One region of the Paenibacillus sp. FA6 genome, then DNA from elsewhere that is predicted to be linked to it. Evidence: a T-box and tRNA genes for the amino acid it is inferred to sense, from the RefSeq annotation. Region 1 holds a T-box; the other holds one or more tRNA genes.
The links. A T-box is a leader RNA that pairs with one kind of tRNA and senses whether it is charged. The one in region 1 lies ahead of trpS (tryptophan--tRNA ligase), so its partner is inferred to be a tRNA-Trp.
Positions count from the first base shown of each region.

Region 2: it encodes a tRNA-Trp, which carries the amino acid that the T-box ahead of trpS (tryptophan--tRNA ligase) is inferred to sense. The anticodon was not compared.

Region 1 covers NZ_CP188820.1:3,952,678-3,959,719, forward strand. The annotation lists gene cyoE (heme o synthase) at 1-656, opposite strand, end outside; gene ACP8HI_RS18280 (metal-dependent hydrolase) at 870-1,859, shown strand; gene ACP8HI_RS18285 (small, acid-soluble spore protein, alpha/beta type) at 2,027-2,254, opposite strand; gene ACP8HI_RS18290 (hypothetical protein) at 2,373-2,558, shown strand; gene trpS (tryptophan--tRNA ligase) at 2,555-3,544, opposite strand; T-box leader at 3,680-3,930, opposite strand; gene ACP8HI_RS18300 (aldose 1-epimerase) at 4,065-5,036, shown strand; gene ACP8HI_RS18305 (small, acid-soluble spore protein, alpha/beta type) at 5,143-5,388, shown strand; gene ACP8HI_RS18310 (glycoside hydrolase family protein) at 5,538-6,563, opposite strand; gene ACP8HI_RS18315 (glycoside hydrolase family 35 protein) at 6,711-7,042, opposite strand, start outside.
Region 2 covers NZ_CP188820.1:3,389-10,430, reverse strand. The annotation lists gene ACP8HI_RS00130 (histidine kinase) at 1-267, opposite strand, end outside; gene liaF (cell wall-active antibiotics response protein LiaF) at 288-935, opposite strand; gene ACP8HI_RS00120 (PspA/IM30 family protein) at 1,066-1,764, opposite strand; gene ACP8HI_RS00115 (PspC domain-containing protein) at 1,768-2,229, opposite strand; gene ACP8HI_RS00110 (PspA/IM30 family protein) at 2,234-2,908, opposite strand; gene ACP8HI_RS00105 (LiaF transmembrane domain-containing protein) at 2,955-3,254, opposite strand; tRNA gene ACP8HI_RS00100 (tRNA-Leu) at 3,499-3,580, opposite strand; tRNA gene ACP8HI_RS00095 (tRNA-Arg) at 3,601-3,677, opposite strand; tRNA gene ACP8HI_RS00090 (tRNA-Leu) at 3,696-3,784, opposite strand; tRNA gene ACP8HI_RS00085 (tRNA-Cys) at 3,793-3,866, opposite strand; tRNA gene ACP8HI_RS00080 (tRNA-Gly) at 3,878-3,952, opposite strand; tRNA gene ACP8HI_RS00075 (tRNA-Gln) at 3,960-4,034, opposite strand; tRNA gene ACP8HI_RS00070 (tRNA-His) at 4,057-4,129, opposite strand; tRNA gene ACP8HI_RS00065 (tRNA-His) at 4,183-4,258, opposite strand; tRNA gene ACP8HI_RS00060 (tRNA-Trp) at 4,284-4,357, opposite strand; tRNA gene ACP8HI_RS00055 (tRNA-Tyr) at 4,369-4,453, opposite strand; tRNA gene ACP8HI_RS00050 (tRNA-Thr) at 4,458-4,533, opposite strand; tRNA gene ACP8HI_RS00045 (tRNA-Phe) at 4,565-4,640, opposite strand; tRNA gene ACP8HI_RS00040 (tRNA-Asp) at 4,656-4,733, opposite strand; tRNA gene ACP8HI_RS00035 (tRNA-Met) at 4,747-4,823, opposite strand; tRNA gene ACP8HI_RS00030 (tRNA-Val) at 4,843-4,918, opposite strand; tRNA gene ACP8HI_RS00025 (tRNA-Glu) at 4,992-5,066, opposite strand; tRNA gene ACP8HI_RS00020 (tRNA-Ser) at 5,078-5,169, opposite strand; tRNA gene ACP8HI_RS00015 (tRNA-Asn) at 5,174-5,249, opposite strand; rRNA gene ACP8HI_RS00010 (23S ribosomal RNA) at 5,348-7,042, opposite strand, start outside.

The DNA of each region.
Region 1 (7,042 bases):
TAGCCTGCAGCTCGATATTCTTCTACACGACGTATACCTAATGCCCAGAAATGTGGAGGTTGCCATAAGAATAACATTGCAAATAAGAGCCATGCGCCCATATCCACTGTTCCTGTAACCGCAACATACCCAATAACAGGCGGCATCGCACCCGAAATCGCACCAACAGATGTACTCCATGTCGATGAGCGTTTAAGCCACAATGTATAAATCACGACATAAACAAAGACACCTATTAAACCGAAGATGCCTGCAAGGAATCCCGAAAATATAAATAACACTGCTTGACCCAGTACGCCCAAAATAATCGCATACCACAATACAACTCCTGGCTTTAACCGTCCCGTTGGAAGTGAGCGCTCACGTGTCCGCTCCATCTTCAAATCGAGCTCCCGATCAAAATAATTATTAAACACACATGCCGAAGCCATCACAAGAACGGTTCCAAGAAGTGTCATAATCATCATCCCATATTGTAAGTCCCATTGGGATGCTAACCAAAATCCCGCAAAGGCAGCTATTAAATTTGAACGAATAATCCCTGGTTTGGTTATATTAATAAAGTCTCTCCATGTTCCTGATTCACTTGGTGGCGTCTGACTAACAGATATCGCTGCTGAATCCGAAGGAGCTTGGTAACTCATGTGATTGTCCACGTGCTAAGTTCCTCCTCTATTCTGTCTAATTCAGAATAATTATATCATTCGCTATAAAGTTTATCATATTAACACCGAAAAGTATCACTTAATCCACCCTATTTGAATTCATCATTTCGACAATTTGATGACTTTTTATTAAAGACCCCTTGGGTTAATGGATTAGAAGTAGCTATTTGCGATATAGTAAGAGTAACAAAGGAGAGTTGATCTATGGACACAGGCACACATATAGTCATGGGATTCACACTTGCAGGCTTAGCTCACATCGATCCTGTGGTGGCTACAACCCCTTCTCTTGCCATAGCTGTAGCGATTGGAACTGTCTTAGCTTCACAAGCTCCCGATATTGACAGCGTCCTTCGATTGAAGAATAACGCTGTATATATCCGTAATCACAGGGGAATTACCCATTCGCTCCCTTTCCTGCTTATATGGACTGTACTCATTACAGCGGCTATCTCACTCCTATTTCGAGACGTTAGCGTCCTTCACTTAGGAATGTGGACCGGTATAGCTGTATGCGTTCATGTATTCAGTGATTTATTTAACACCTATGGTACTCAAGCTTTTCGCCCATTTACTGAAAAGTGGGTTTCATGGAATATCATTCACATTTTTGATCCCTTTATATTCGGAAGTCACTTAACAGCTATCCTTCTTTGGGTTCTCGGGATGGTACAGCCCGCACCATTATTCATCGTTCTTTATAGTTCAACGATTTGTTATTATATCTGGAGGACGATCCATCATTACCGCAAAACATTGGAAGCCGCGCGACTAGATGCTAACTATCAACAGGGAGATACTTATTATCTCATCCCTACAGTATCGCTTTATCATTGGAACATTGTTAAATTACAACAGGATGGGAGCTATGATATCGGAACTCTGAATCGACATCTTCTTCACTGGAACCATCGATCCGTGACTTCTTCAACTCATGAGGCGGTTGAACATTCCAAGCAACACCCTAACGTGGAAGCCTTTCTTTATTTCACTTCCTTCGCTATTGCCGATGTAGAAGATGTAGACAATGGATATATTGTTCGTTGGACCGATGTCCGATATCGTCACCGTACGCAATATCCTTTTGTCGCTGTAGTCGTTATGGACAATCAGTATACACCAGTGGGCTCATATATCGGGTGGTTAAGCGATGAGAAAATGAATGCACGCCTACCCGTCAATTATTCTACTTGACAAGAATAGACCTACTAAGCTTAATATACATGTAGAGCGCCATGACTCTCTTCTCTTATTAAGAGTGATGGATTACGTTCTACATGTATTTTAAATTTTCTTATTCAAAAAAAACCTAGAGCAAGTGCTCTAGGCTTCATGATGATTTCCATCTATCAATTCGTCAGTTACATGTTACCATTTTTTCCTGAAAGCGATTGCTCAGCCATTTGAACCAGTCTTTTCGTAATATAGCCTCCGAGAGAACCCATTTCTCTTGAAGTATAACTGCCATAATAACCATCCTGCGGAATCGTAACACCGAGTTCTTGAGCAGCCTCCATTTTAAGTTGTTGGATCGCTGCTCTTGCTTGAGGAACCACGAGATTGTTGGAACTTGATTGTCCTTGTGCCATAATAATAATCTCCTTTCACTTCTGTTTCTGTAATGAAGTGCAAGCTTGCAAGCTTAGTATGGCTACTTGGATGAACATTATTCTTTCTTTCCCTAAATAATCACTGGAGGTTTTTAACATGAGTAAAGGTCTTTCATTATGGTTTGCAGCTTCATCCATCATCATCCTGGCAGTAGCCGCTATCGCCATCAGTCATTCAGGGTGGATCGCCTTAATCTTAAGCGTATTGGGCGTCTTTAATATCGGCTATGGATTTGTTATCAAATCTAAACGAAGAAAGTCATCCATTGAGCAACCTAACTAGTGCTTGGATGGTAGAAATCCCATACGCTGTTTAACATCATCCAGAGTCCGACTGGCAACTTCATGGGCATTCCTAGCTCCTTGAGCTAGGATGTCTTGAATTTCGCCAGACTCTCGGATTTCATAATAACGTTTCTGCAAAGGTTCAAGCGTATTCACGATCACTTCAGCTAAATCCTTTTTGAATCCTCCATACATTTGCCCTTCATACTTCAAACGAATATCCTCAAGTGATGAACCCGAACACTGAGAATAAATACTCATTAGATTACTAATCTCCGGTTTTGTTGCTTCATCATATCTAACTTCTGCCCCTGAATCCGTTGTAGCTCTACTGATTTTTTTGCGAATAACATCCGGCGGATCTAATAAAGCGATAAAGCTAGCGGCAACAGAACTACTTTTGCTCATTTTCTTGCTAGCATCATCCAATGACATCACCCGAGCTCCTACTTCTGGAATATAGGGTTCTGGCAAAGTGAAGCATTCCCCATAACGATGATTGAAACGTCCTGCTAGATCGCGTGTCAGCTCCAAATGCTGTTTCTGGTCTTCACCTACTGGAACTAAGTCCGCGTTGTATACAAGGATATCTGCAGCCATTAGTGACGGATATACAAATAACCCTGCGCCAATAGATTCTTTTCCATTCGATTTTTCCTTAAACTGAGTCATCCGCTCCAGCTCACCCATAGTTGTCAATGTAGTTAATAACCATCCGAGTTCCGCATGCTGTGGTACAGCTGATTGTAAGAACACATTCGATTTGGCAGGATCAATCCCAGCAGCAATAAATAATGCCGCATTGGCTTCCGAAAGATCGCGAAGTGTCTCTGGTTGTTGGGGTACCGTAATTGCATGCAAATCAGCGACCATGAAATAACATTGATGGAGATCCTGTAGCTTTACGAAATTCTTCATTGCACCGATATAATTGCCGAGCGTTAGCCGTCCACTAGGTTGTATGCCTGAAAGTACTCTTTTCAATTTAATCACTCCCATTATTGTAGTTAACAACAAGCAGAAACGGCTATGCCGTCTCTGCCGAAATATAAGAAATAGAGTATCAAGTGAAACCTATACTTTCTTATATTTTGAAAAACAAAAATAGGCCCATCATCCGCAAGGGACGTGAGACCGTGGTGCCACCCTTATTTATCGCAAATAGCTGATTGTTCCAACAGAGCAACAAACTTGCGACCTTCCATTTCCGTAACGTGGAATATACGACCAGTCTATTGAGGAACTCATTATTCCCGTTCAACTCGGCACTCAAGGGTCCATTCAACATATCGACACCACCGGTTCACATCAACCACCGGCTTTCTGAAGGTCATCCAACTATGCTTACTTATCCCTGTCATCGCGTTAATGATCTTAATCTATACTTACATGCAATGATAAGACCCATAGCACATGATTGTCAAACTCATTTTTACCAAACCATCATTAATCTGTTACGATGATACTATATTCTTAAAATTATAACAGGCAAAGGAGCTTACTAATGAAACAAATAACCAAAGGAACATGGAACGGTTACGACACCTATATCCTTCATAGCGACGATCTTCAAATCACCTTACTTCCGGGACTTGGTAATAACGTCATTTCAATCTGGGACAAACATGAAGAGCGACATATTCTCAGAGAACCTAATGAACAAGATCTCGAATTCTATCTACTTAAACCTTACCATTTCGGGATTCCCTTACTTCTACCACCGGGTAGAATTCGGAATGGACAATTCAATTATGACGGGATAGATTATCAATTCACTCGTAACACGGCAGGTGATAATCATATTCACGGATTGCATAAGACTCAAAGTTGGTGCGTAAGTGATATTGAAGAAGATGAGAATGGTTGTTCAATCACGACTGAATTTCTGACAAGTGATGATAGTAACTGGATGACTCAATCACCCACTCCCCTTAAGTTTCAAATCATCTTTAAACTACAGGGTTCACGGTTTACTCAGCAATTAAAAGTAACCAATCAAGGGGAACACGCTTTTCCGCTGGGTCTCGGATTCCATACATGGTTCTTGCTGAATGGACAACCTCAAGATTGGACATTAAAGGTGCCTGTTGAAGCCATATACGAACTCGATGAAGCATTAATTCCATCAGGTGAACTGATCCCCTTAGATGATCTAGAAGATCTTAACGTGGGTCTTAATTTAGCGGGGACTAATCTTGATACGATACTTCGAATCGGGGAACAACAGCCCGTTGAAGCCGTTCTGACTCACAAAGATGGTTACGGAATTAGATATGTTGCAGATGATCAATATTTCAAGCATTGGGTTCTCTACACTAAGGGACAGGCAGATGAATTTCTATGCATAGAACCCTACACTTGGTTACCCAATGCTCCTAATCTTCCACAAGGACCAGAATTCACAGGGTTAATCCGTCTAGAACCACAGCAAACCTTTGATACACAACTTTATCTAGAATCAATACGTCGTCCTTAGTGTTCAGATATCAAATAATTACCACTTCTAAACTACCTAATTTTCTGTATGTTTTCCCATGTTTATATCCATAATAACCTCATTAAGTACAAAGGAGGTGACAAACATGGGTCAAGCAGGTCAACAAGGTCAAGGTCGGAGCAGTCGTTCCAATAACTTGGTAGTCCCTCAAGCAACTGCTGCTTTGCAACAATTGAAAATGGAAGCAGCACAAGAGCTAGGTGTTCAAATTCCTCAAGATGGTTACTATGGCAACTACACTTCCCGTGAAATGGGTTCTTTGGGAGGCTATATCACCAAGCGCCTAGTACAAATAGCAGAACAACAATTATCGGGTCGTTCTAACTCGTAATCTGCTTTTTTGAGTAGCATCCGTAAATAATCAAATGGGACTCCTCCCTCAGGTCTAATTATGGACCTGAAGGAGGAGTCCCTTTTTGGACTTCGCTTTTATTTCATTACGCCCCAGAAAGATTCCAAAGCCATGAAGCTTTCGTACCATTATAGATCTAAAGGGATGACCATATTCCAGGTATTCTGCCCGCAGAATCCCCCTTCTCCATCTGCTGTAGCTGCAAACAAATGCGTCGGACGACCTTCCTGGAACAGTAGAAATGGCCTTTCAAAATTCCCCATTTGTGTTACTGTTCCATCATCCCAGGTCACATTCCTCGAGTAAGCCTTCGGATTGTCCGCGATCCTCCAATGGAGTCCGTCCTCCGACGATGCATGTATGCCACCATGCTTCTCGTTGCATACATATCCGTCCATATCTTTGGCGATCATCTCGTAGCCGCAGTCCGTTTTCCATATAAAGGGATCCTCTAAGTGAATATCGGAGGGTGGGAAAATTGGTTCATCACTAAGAGGGCGATAAGGACCATCAAAATGGTTGGCCCATGCCACACCAAGAGCCATATCGCTGAAATGATTACCTTCATATTGTCTGGCTTTATAAATCAGCAGCACGGAGCCATCTTCGTGAACGATCGGTGCCGGATTCGAGGTTAAGTAGCTATCAAACTTCCCAGGGCGCACACCCAGGATAGGCTCATCAAGACGCGTCCAAGGACCATTTACGCTGTTGGCTGTTGCCAGACCGATTCTTTTGTTGGATCTGGCAACGATCACCTTGGGGTCGTCCAAATCCAATCCCTCACCCGGATTAACATCCTCAAAAGGATGAGTTGTTCCCATATAATAGAGGAGATACGTATTGTTATATCTAACGATATGAGGATTATGAGTTGCCCGTCCATCCCAATATTCCGCCCCTCTTGCTGGCAGAACGACCTCTTGAAATACATACGGTCCTTGCGGGGTATCGGACTCGGCGCGCACGACCTCCGATTGAACAAGCCAGCCCGGGTGCATCGGCAGATGCTTGGGCCATCGCGAGGCGAACATATGAAACCTTCCATCCTCTCCTTGCACAACAGAACCACACCAGATCCAGTAACCTTCCATGGCAAACCCGCCATTTCTGGGAGCAGGCATCAGTCGGTCAAAAAAGCCTTTTGTTCTCATCTCTCAGACATCTCCTCTACTAAAATATATATAGATGAATTTCGTTTCGAACTTCCACCCATCTGCATGCAAAACGGATAACGCGTCGATTGCTGTTTGTCCAGTCGCAGATATAATCATTTCCTGGTTTTGCTCGGCTGAGCGGGACTACTCATCTTGAACGAAATTCAACACTCGGTCGTCCACCATGGCAGTTATTCCAAGATCAGGTTGGTTAACAAGCGTGATGACTGGCTCATCTGAATAGCCATGAAGTTCGAATAACACAATTTCATTACGCCCCTTCCGAAGCAGTGGTCCTGGAATATACAGCGTACGTTGCGGGCCTACCTCCCAATACCGACCCAGATTAAAGCCATTAATCCATGCTACCCCCTTCTTCCAGCCATCAAACCGTAGAAAGGTATCTCCTATCCGATCCACCTCGAAATAACCTTTATAGAATTTAGGAGTCTCCCCACTTCCACATGATGAATCAA
Region 2 (7,042 bases), 2.0 Mb from region 1:
CTTTTCCCAGGAGAGTAATGTTATACGTAAGATATCCAATTTACGCTTCGTACGATAACTTTGATAAAACCCACTTATCACACCCAGTCCAATAGGAACTAGAATTAGCGTAGCAACGGTCTTAATTCCTATTCTCCAAGTATCAAAAGGAGCCAAATATCCATATGTATACAGCAAATAAATAATACTGAGAAGCAGGACAAAAGAAATAAGGGCTCCTTCTCCCATGCTTCTCGACAACATGTTGACAGGCTTTCTGGGTTTCACTAGAGGAACCGCTCCTATCCTTAGGTTAATCGTATATCTAAATCTCCAACGATATAGGACACAATAAATTTCACTTTATAATCACTATCTATATAGTTCGTTGATTTCCATGAGAATCGATTCATCATGCCGCTATCCTTTTTCCCATCAAAATTAATCGATCCGAATACAACAAATGCCTCAATCTCTACTCCATAATAATCAGGTATATCCAGATCAATGTCACCCATTACACCCTGAAACATGATCACTGTTTCTTTTTCTTCCGGCATTGCGAGGGATATATCCAAATCGCTCTCACCGAGCACATGCCATACACTCATACTTCTCATGACCCATGGTGATTGATCCAAATCAAAGTTAGACATAAAACTCGTTTTTTGTAAAAAGTTCTCTTTCGTTTGTATTTTCTTTGACTTACCATAGAATAATCCTAAAGAGATTAAACAAATCGCAACGATGAGTATCAAGTGATCTAGAAGAATCAGGCCCGCACCGATCCCTAGAAAAATATATCCTTTTTTTATATCACCATTATGAATTCTGTATACCCCTAATAGTAGTAACAAAAGGGCTACGATGGTTAAGAAGCTCATCCATTTGCCAAATAGCATCATTAAACCAATGCCTATTAGTCCAATAGCGATGATGCGGTTCCTTTTGCCCATATGGTTGCCCTCCTTCTATTAGTAAATTTTATAAGTTGTGGAGTTAGAAAAGCCATAGCAGTGCGGAATTACACACTGTATGGCTTCGCCCTACTTAGCATATCATAATATTCTTTATGATGAATACTTATTATTTACTTTCATCCTTTGTTACCGCAGATCCATTTAACTTTCCTTTTAAAGCCTTTAATTGTTCTTCAACCTTTAGCTTTTTCTCAGCATCTATTGAACTTGTGAATTCTGAGTGTACTGAACGGTAAGGTACCTGCATCACATCAGCTTCAGCTTCTAGTTGCATAATCTTCTCTTCCATGCGATGGAATCCAAGTGATGCACTTCCACTTTCGATGGTGTGAAGACTACTCACCTGAGACATTTGCTTCTTAGCCTTAGCCATTTGTGCACGTGATACTAATTCATTACGTTTATTGCGCATCTTGTAAAATTCATCTTTCATTTCATGCAGCTGTTGTACTAATTCCTTCGCTTGGCTCTCGGATTGAAGATGTAGCCCTTCATATTCTGAATGCTTTTGGTCAAAATAAATTTTTTCCTCCAGCAACTTACGTGCAACTTCCTCCTGTCCATTCCGCAGAGCTAGTTCCGCTTGTGCTTCACGTTGCCCACCCATCTTCACAGCTTCTTCTACACGTTGCTTCATACGACGTTCATTCGCCATTTGTTTAGCTACGGTAACCTCAGCCTCGTGAATTTCTGCCTCCATATCGCGCAAATACTGGTTCAACATCACAATCGGATCTTCTACCTTATCCAATACCTCATTTACCGACGCCTTTGTCATATCTTTAATTCTTTTGAATACTCCCATGTGTTACACTTCTCCCTTCTCGTACTTAGATAATTTTATTTTTAATTCTTCCACTTCTTTTTTCAATGCCTTCTTCTCGATATCTTTCATCATGTCATCCAAATCGGAAGCATGAGAGGAAAATCCACCTGGATTGGAGTTCTTATATTCCGAACCAGAACCATTATTGTTGTAACTGCCACCGTTATTGTTGTAAGGCCCACCATTATTGTGTCCACCTGCACCATATCCATGATTTCCATGACCTGGGTTTCCGTTCCCAAACTGATTAAATGGGGGAACATATTCCTTCGGAATGACTAATGATGCGATAAAGTATATGAATAGTATCGTACCTGCACTAAAGAAAATACCGATCAGTACAAGGATTCTCAGTAATGTAGCATCAATACCCAACACATCGGATAGTCCACCACATAGACCTGTGACCATTTTATTTCGTGATGAACGATATAATTTACTCATGAAGTTACTCCTTTCCGCTATTTTTCAGCTTCTGCTTCAACTTAGCCATTTCTTGTTCCAGAATGGTAGATACAGATACGCTTGCTTGATCAAGAAATTGTTGACCAGCCTGACGCAGTTCACGTAAACTTCGTGCTTCTAATTCCCAATCCGTTAGATTATCTTCTAATCGATTAAACATCTTCGGAACGTCTTTTCCTCCAAATTCACCCATACGTTGATTCATTCGCTGTTGTATCCGTAAATTTTCCATTCGTGCAGTATAATACTGACGTTTACTATATACGGATTGGTATTCCAACTTAAGATCATTCATCTGGTTTTCTAGTTCGCGAAGTGATATTCTACTATCTTCGAACAGCTCTCCATATTGTTCAATCTTTTCTTCATAAATAATTTTCTCTTGAAGTGCCAGCTTAGCTAGATCATCTTCTCCTGCTCTTAGGGCCATGAGTGCTTGATCCTCACGCTTATCCCTCATCGTAGTTGCTTGATCTACTTGCTGCTTCAATTGCTTCGTATGCGAGGCAACCTGTTGAAATAACTTCTCAACTTCTGTAATATCATCCCGCGTAGCCATGAGGAACTGATCAATCAACTTAACGGGGTCCTGACTTTGCTCCAAACGTTCATTCAATGTTGCTACTGTTATATCCCTCATTCGGCGAAAAACACTCATATCCTTTAACTCCCTCCTTAAGCCATCTACACTACTCATTTAATCATTAGTAAGTTCTTCTCTTATTTCTGAGAAGTGATATTCCAAATACCAGCACAACAATACCTAGAATGGGTCCGATTAACCAGGATAACTTAGCAATCAGTGACAGAATACCAATCGCTAGTATAATCCAGCCTATTAGTACTTTCCCACTACGAACACCATAATAACCAAGTGCAATCAAAATGATGGGGAATACTAATCCTAACAACCTTCCTAGCAATGGTCCGAATACTCCTAAAAGCATTAATGCTCCAATAATAATAAGTACAGCCGCTAAACCATTACGTCTTTTTAAATCCATCCATTGTCACCGCCTTTCATCTCTTTTCCTTATGTACTTATTGTAGGTCAACTTCAACCTTTTCAAAACAGACCGTAGACGGTTCTTTATCCTAGACCTAAGGCGGGGCTAGTCCTAAACTGAAGTCGGAGAACGTAAAAAGAAAGCATCGGATATATAATCCAATACTTTCTTAAGGAGAAACAAAAAAAGGGTTTATAAGATTTCTTCATAGAAGCAATCTTATAAACCCTTTTTCACTGTATACCGATGGCCGGACTCGAACCGGCAAGCCCTGCGGCACCGCATTTTGAGTGCGGCGTGTCTGCCAATTCCACCACATCGGCTTATTGAAGACTAATAAAAATGGTGCGCCCTAAGAGATTCGAACTCCTGGCCTTTTGATTCGTAGTCAAACGCTCTATCCAGCTGAGCTAAGGGCGCAAATGTAATTAATCAAAATGGTGCGGAAGACCAGACTTGAACTGGTATGATAGTAACCTATCGCAGGATTTTAAGTCCTGTGCGTCTGCCGATTCCGCCACTCCCGCGAAAATAATGGAGGCGCCACCCAGATTTGAACTGGGGATAAAGCTTTTGCAGAGCTGTGCCTTACCACTTGGCTATGGCGCCAAAATAAAAAATGGAGCGGACGACGGGAATCGAACCCGCGACCCTCGCCTTGGCAAGGCGATGCTCTACCGCTGAGCCACGTCCGCAATATAATGGCTGGGGATATAGGATTTGAACCTATGCGTGACGGAGTCAAAGTCCGTTGCCTTACCGCTTGGCTAATCCCCAACAATAATAATTTAGTTAAATGGGCGACCGATGGGTCTCGAACCCACGAATGCCGGAACCACAATCCGGTGCGTTAACCACTTCGCCACGATCGCCATGTTAATAATTTGATACTGTAGAACAATAATACGAATGATTAGATTGAATATGGGGCGACCGATGGGTCTCGAACCCACGAATGCCGGAACCACAATCCGGTGCGTTAACCACTTCGCCACGACCGCCATACAATAATTTAAATGTTTCTTTTGGCAGGGGCAGCAGGAATTGAACCCACACCAACGGTTTTGGAGACCGTTGTTCTACCCTTAAACTATGCCCCTATAAAAAGAAATGGTGGAGGATGATGGATTCGAACCACCGAACTCGTAGAGAGCAGATTTACAGTCTGCCGTGTTTAGCCACTTCACTAATCCTCCATGATGGTGCCGTCGAGAGGACTTGAACCCCCAACCTACTGATTACAAGTCAGTTGCTCTACCAGTTGAGCTACAACGGCGCACCTATAATACATATTCAAACAATAAAAATGGTGGCTCGGAACGGAATCGAACCGCCGACACAAGGATTTTCAGTCCTTTGCTCTACCGACTGAGCTACCGAGCCAAATTCAGGTAATAATGGCGGAACCGACGGGATTCGAACCCGCGATCTCCTGCGTGACAGGCAGGCATGTTAGACCAACTACACCACGGTTCCATTTAGATATAATTGGTTGCGGGGGCAGGATTTGAACCTGCGGCCTTCGGGTTATGAGCCCGACGAGCTACCGGGCTGCTCCACCCCGCGTCATCTTAAAAAGTTACTATGGTGGAGGCTGAGGGGATCGAACCCCCGACCCTCTGCTTGTAAGGCAGATGCTCTCCCAGCTGAGCTAAGCCTCCATAAGAAAGACAATAACTATCATAACAGATATATCTAAGTTAAATCAAGCCCTACTTAAATATATTATAAATATGGTGACCCGTAGGGGACTCGAACCCCTGATACCTCCGTGAAAGGGAGGTGTCTTAACCACTTGACCAACGGGCCTAATTAAAATATGGCGGAGAGAGAGGGATTCGAACCCTCGAGACGCTTTTGGCGCCTACACGATTTCCAATCGTGCTCCTTCGGCCAGCTCGGACACCTCTCCATAATGGCTCCCCGAACAGGACTCGAACCTGTGACAACTCGATTAACAGTCGAGTGCTCTACCAACTGAGCTATCAGGGAATACTAATGTTTCAGATGTTTGATCACCTGAAAACTAGATACGAACGAATTTGTGTTAGAAAGTATGAAGTATACACTTCTACCGTTTAAACATTTGTTAGGATAAGCCCTCGACCGATTAGTATTGGTCAGCTCCGCACATTGCTGCGCTTCCACCTCCAACCTATCTACCTCGTAGTCTTCAAGGGGTCTTACTAATTGGGAAATCTCATCTTGAGGGGGGCTTCACGCTTAGATGCTTTCAGCGCTTATCCCGTCCGCACGTAGCTACCCAGCTATGCTCCTGGCGGAACAACTGGTACACCAGAGGTGCGTCCATCCCGGTCCTCTCGTACTAAGGACAGCTCCTCTCAAATTTCCTGCGCCCACGACAGATAGGGACCGAACTGTCTCACGACGTTCTGAACCCAGCTCGCGTACCGCTTTAATGGGCGAACAGCCCAACCCTTGGGACCTACTTCAGCCCCAGGATGCGATGAGCCGACATCGAGGTGCCAAACCTCCCCGTCGATGTGGACTCTTGGGGGAGATAAGCCTGTTATCCCCAGGGTAGCTTTTATCCGTTGAGCGATGGCCCTTCCATGCGGTACCACCGGATCACTAAGCCCGACTTTCGTCCCTGCTCGACTTGTAGGTCTCGCAGTCAAGCTCCCTTCTGCCTTTGCACTCTTCGAATGATTTCCAACCATTCTGAGGGAACCTTGGGGCGCCTCCGTTACTCTTTAGGAGGCGACCGCCCCAGTCAAACTGCCCACCAGACACTGTCCCCGAACCGGTTTACGGTCCTAGGTTAGAACCTAGATACGATCAGGGTGGTATCCCAACGATGCCTCCATAGAAGCTTGCGCTCCTATTTCTCAGGCTCCCACCTATCCTGTACAGATCGTACCCAAATCCAATATCAAGCTGCAGTAAAGCTCCATGGGGTCTTTCCGTCTTGTCGCGGGTAACCTGCATCTTCACAGGTATTAAAATTTCACCGGATCTCTCGTTGAGACAGCGCCCAAATCGTTACGCCATTCGTGCGGGTCAGAATTTACCTGACAAGGAATTTCGCTACCTTAGGACCGTTATAGTTACGGCCGCCGTTTACTGGGGCTTCGGTTCATAGCTTCGGGTTACCCCTAACCACTCCCCTTAACCTTCCAGCACCGGGCAGGCGTCAGCCCGTATACTTCGCCTTACGGCTTCGCACAGACCTGTGTTTTTGCTAAACAGTCGCTTGGGCCTTTTCACTGCGGCCCCCTCGTGCTATTCACACTACCGGGGCACCCCTTCTCCCGAAGTTACGGGGTCATTTTGCCGAGTTCCTTAACGAGAGTTCTTCCGCGCGCCTTAGAATACTCTTCTCGCCTACCTGTGTCGGTTTGCGGTACGGGCACCTTCTCCTGGTTAGAGGCTTTTCTTGGCAGTGTGAGATCATGACCTTCGCTACTATAATTTTCGCTCCCCATCACAGCCCAGCCTTATAGTGTGCGGATTTGCCTACACACAAGCCTCACTGCTTAGACGGACTATTCCATCAGTCCGCGTCACTACCCTACTGCGTCACCCCATTACTCATAACGGATTACGGTGGTACAGGAATTTCAACCTGTTGTCCATCCACTACGCCTTTCGGCCTCGCGTTAGGTCCCGACTTACCCTGAGAGGACGAGCCTTCCTCAGGAAACCTTGGGCTTTCGGCGGATCAGATTCTCACTGATCTTTTCGTTACTTATACCGGCATTCTCACTTGTATAGTGTCCAGCGCTCCTCACGGTACACCTTCAACCTCTATACAACGCTCCCCT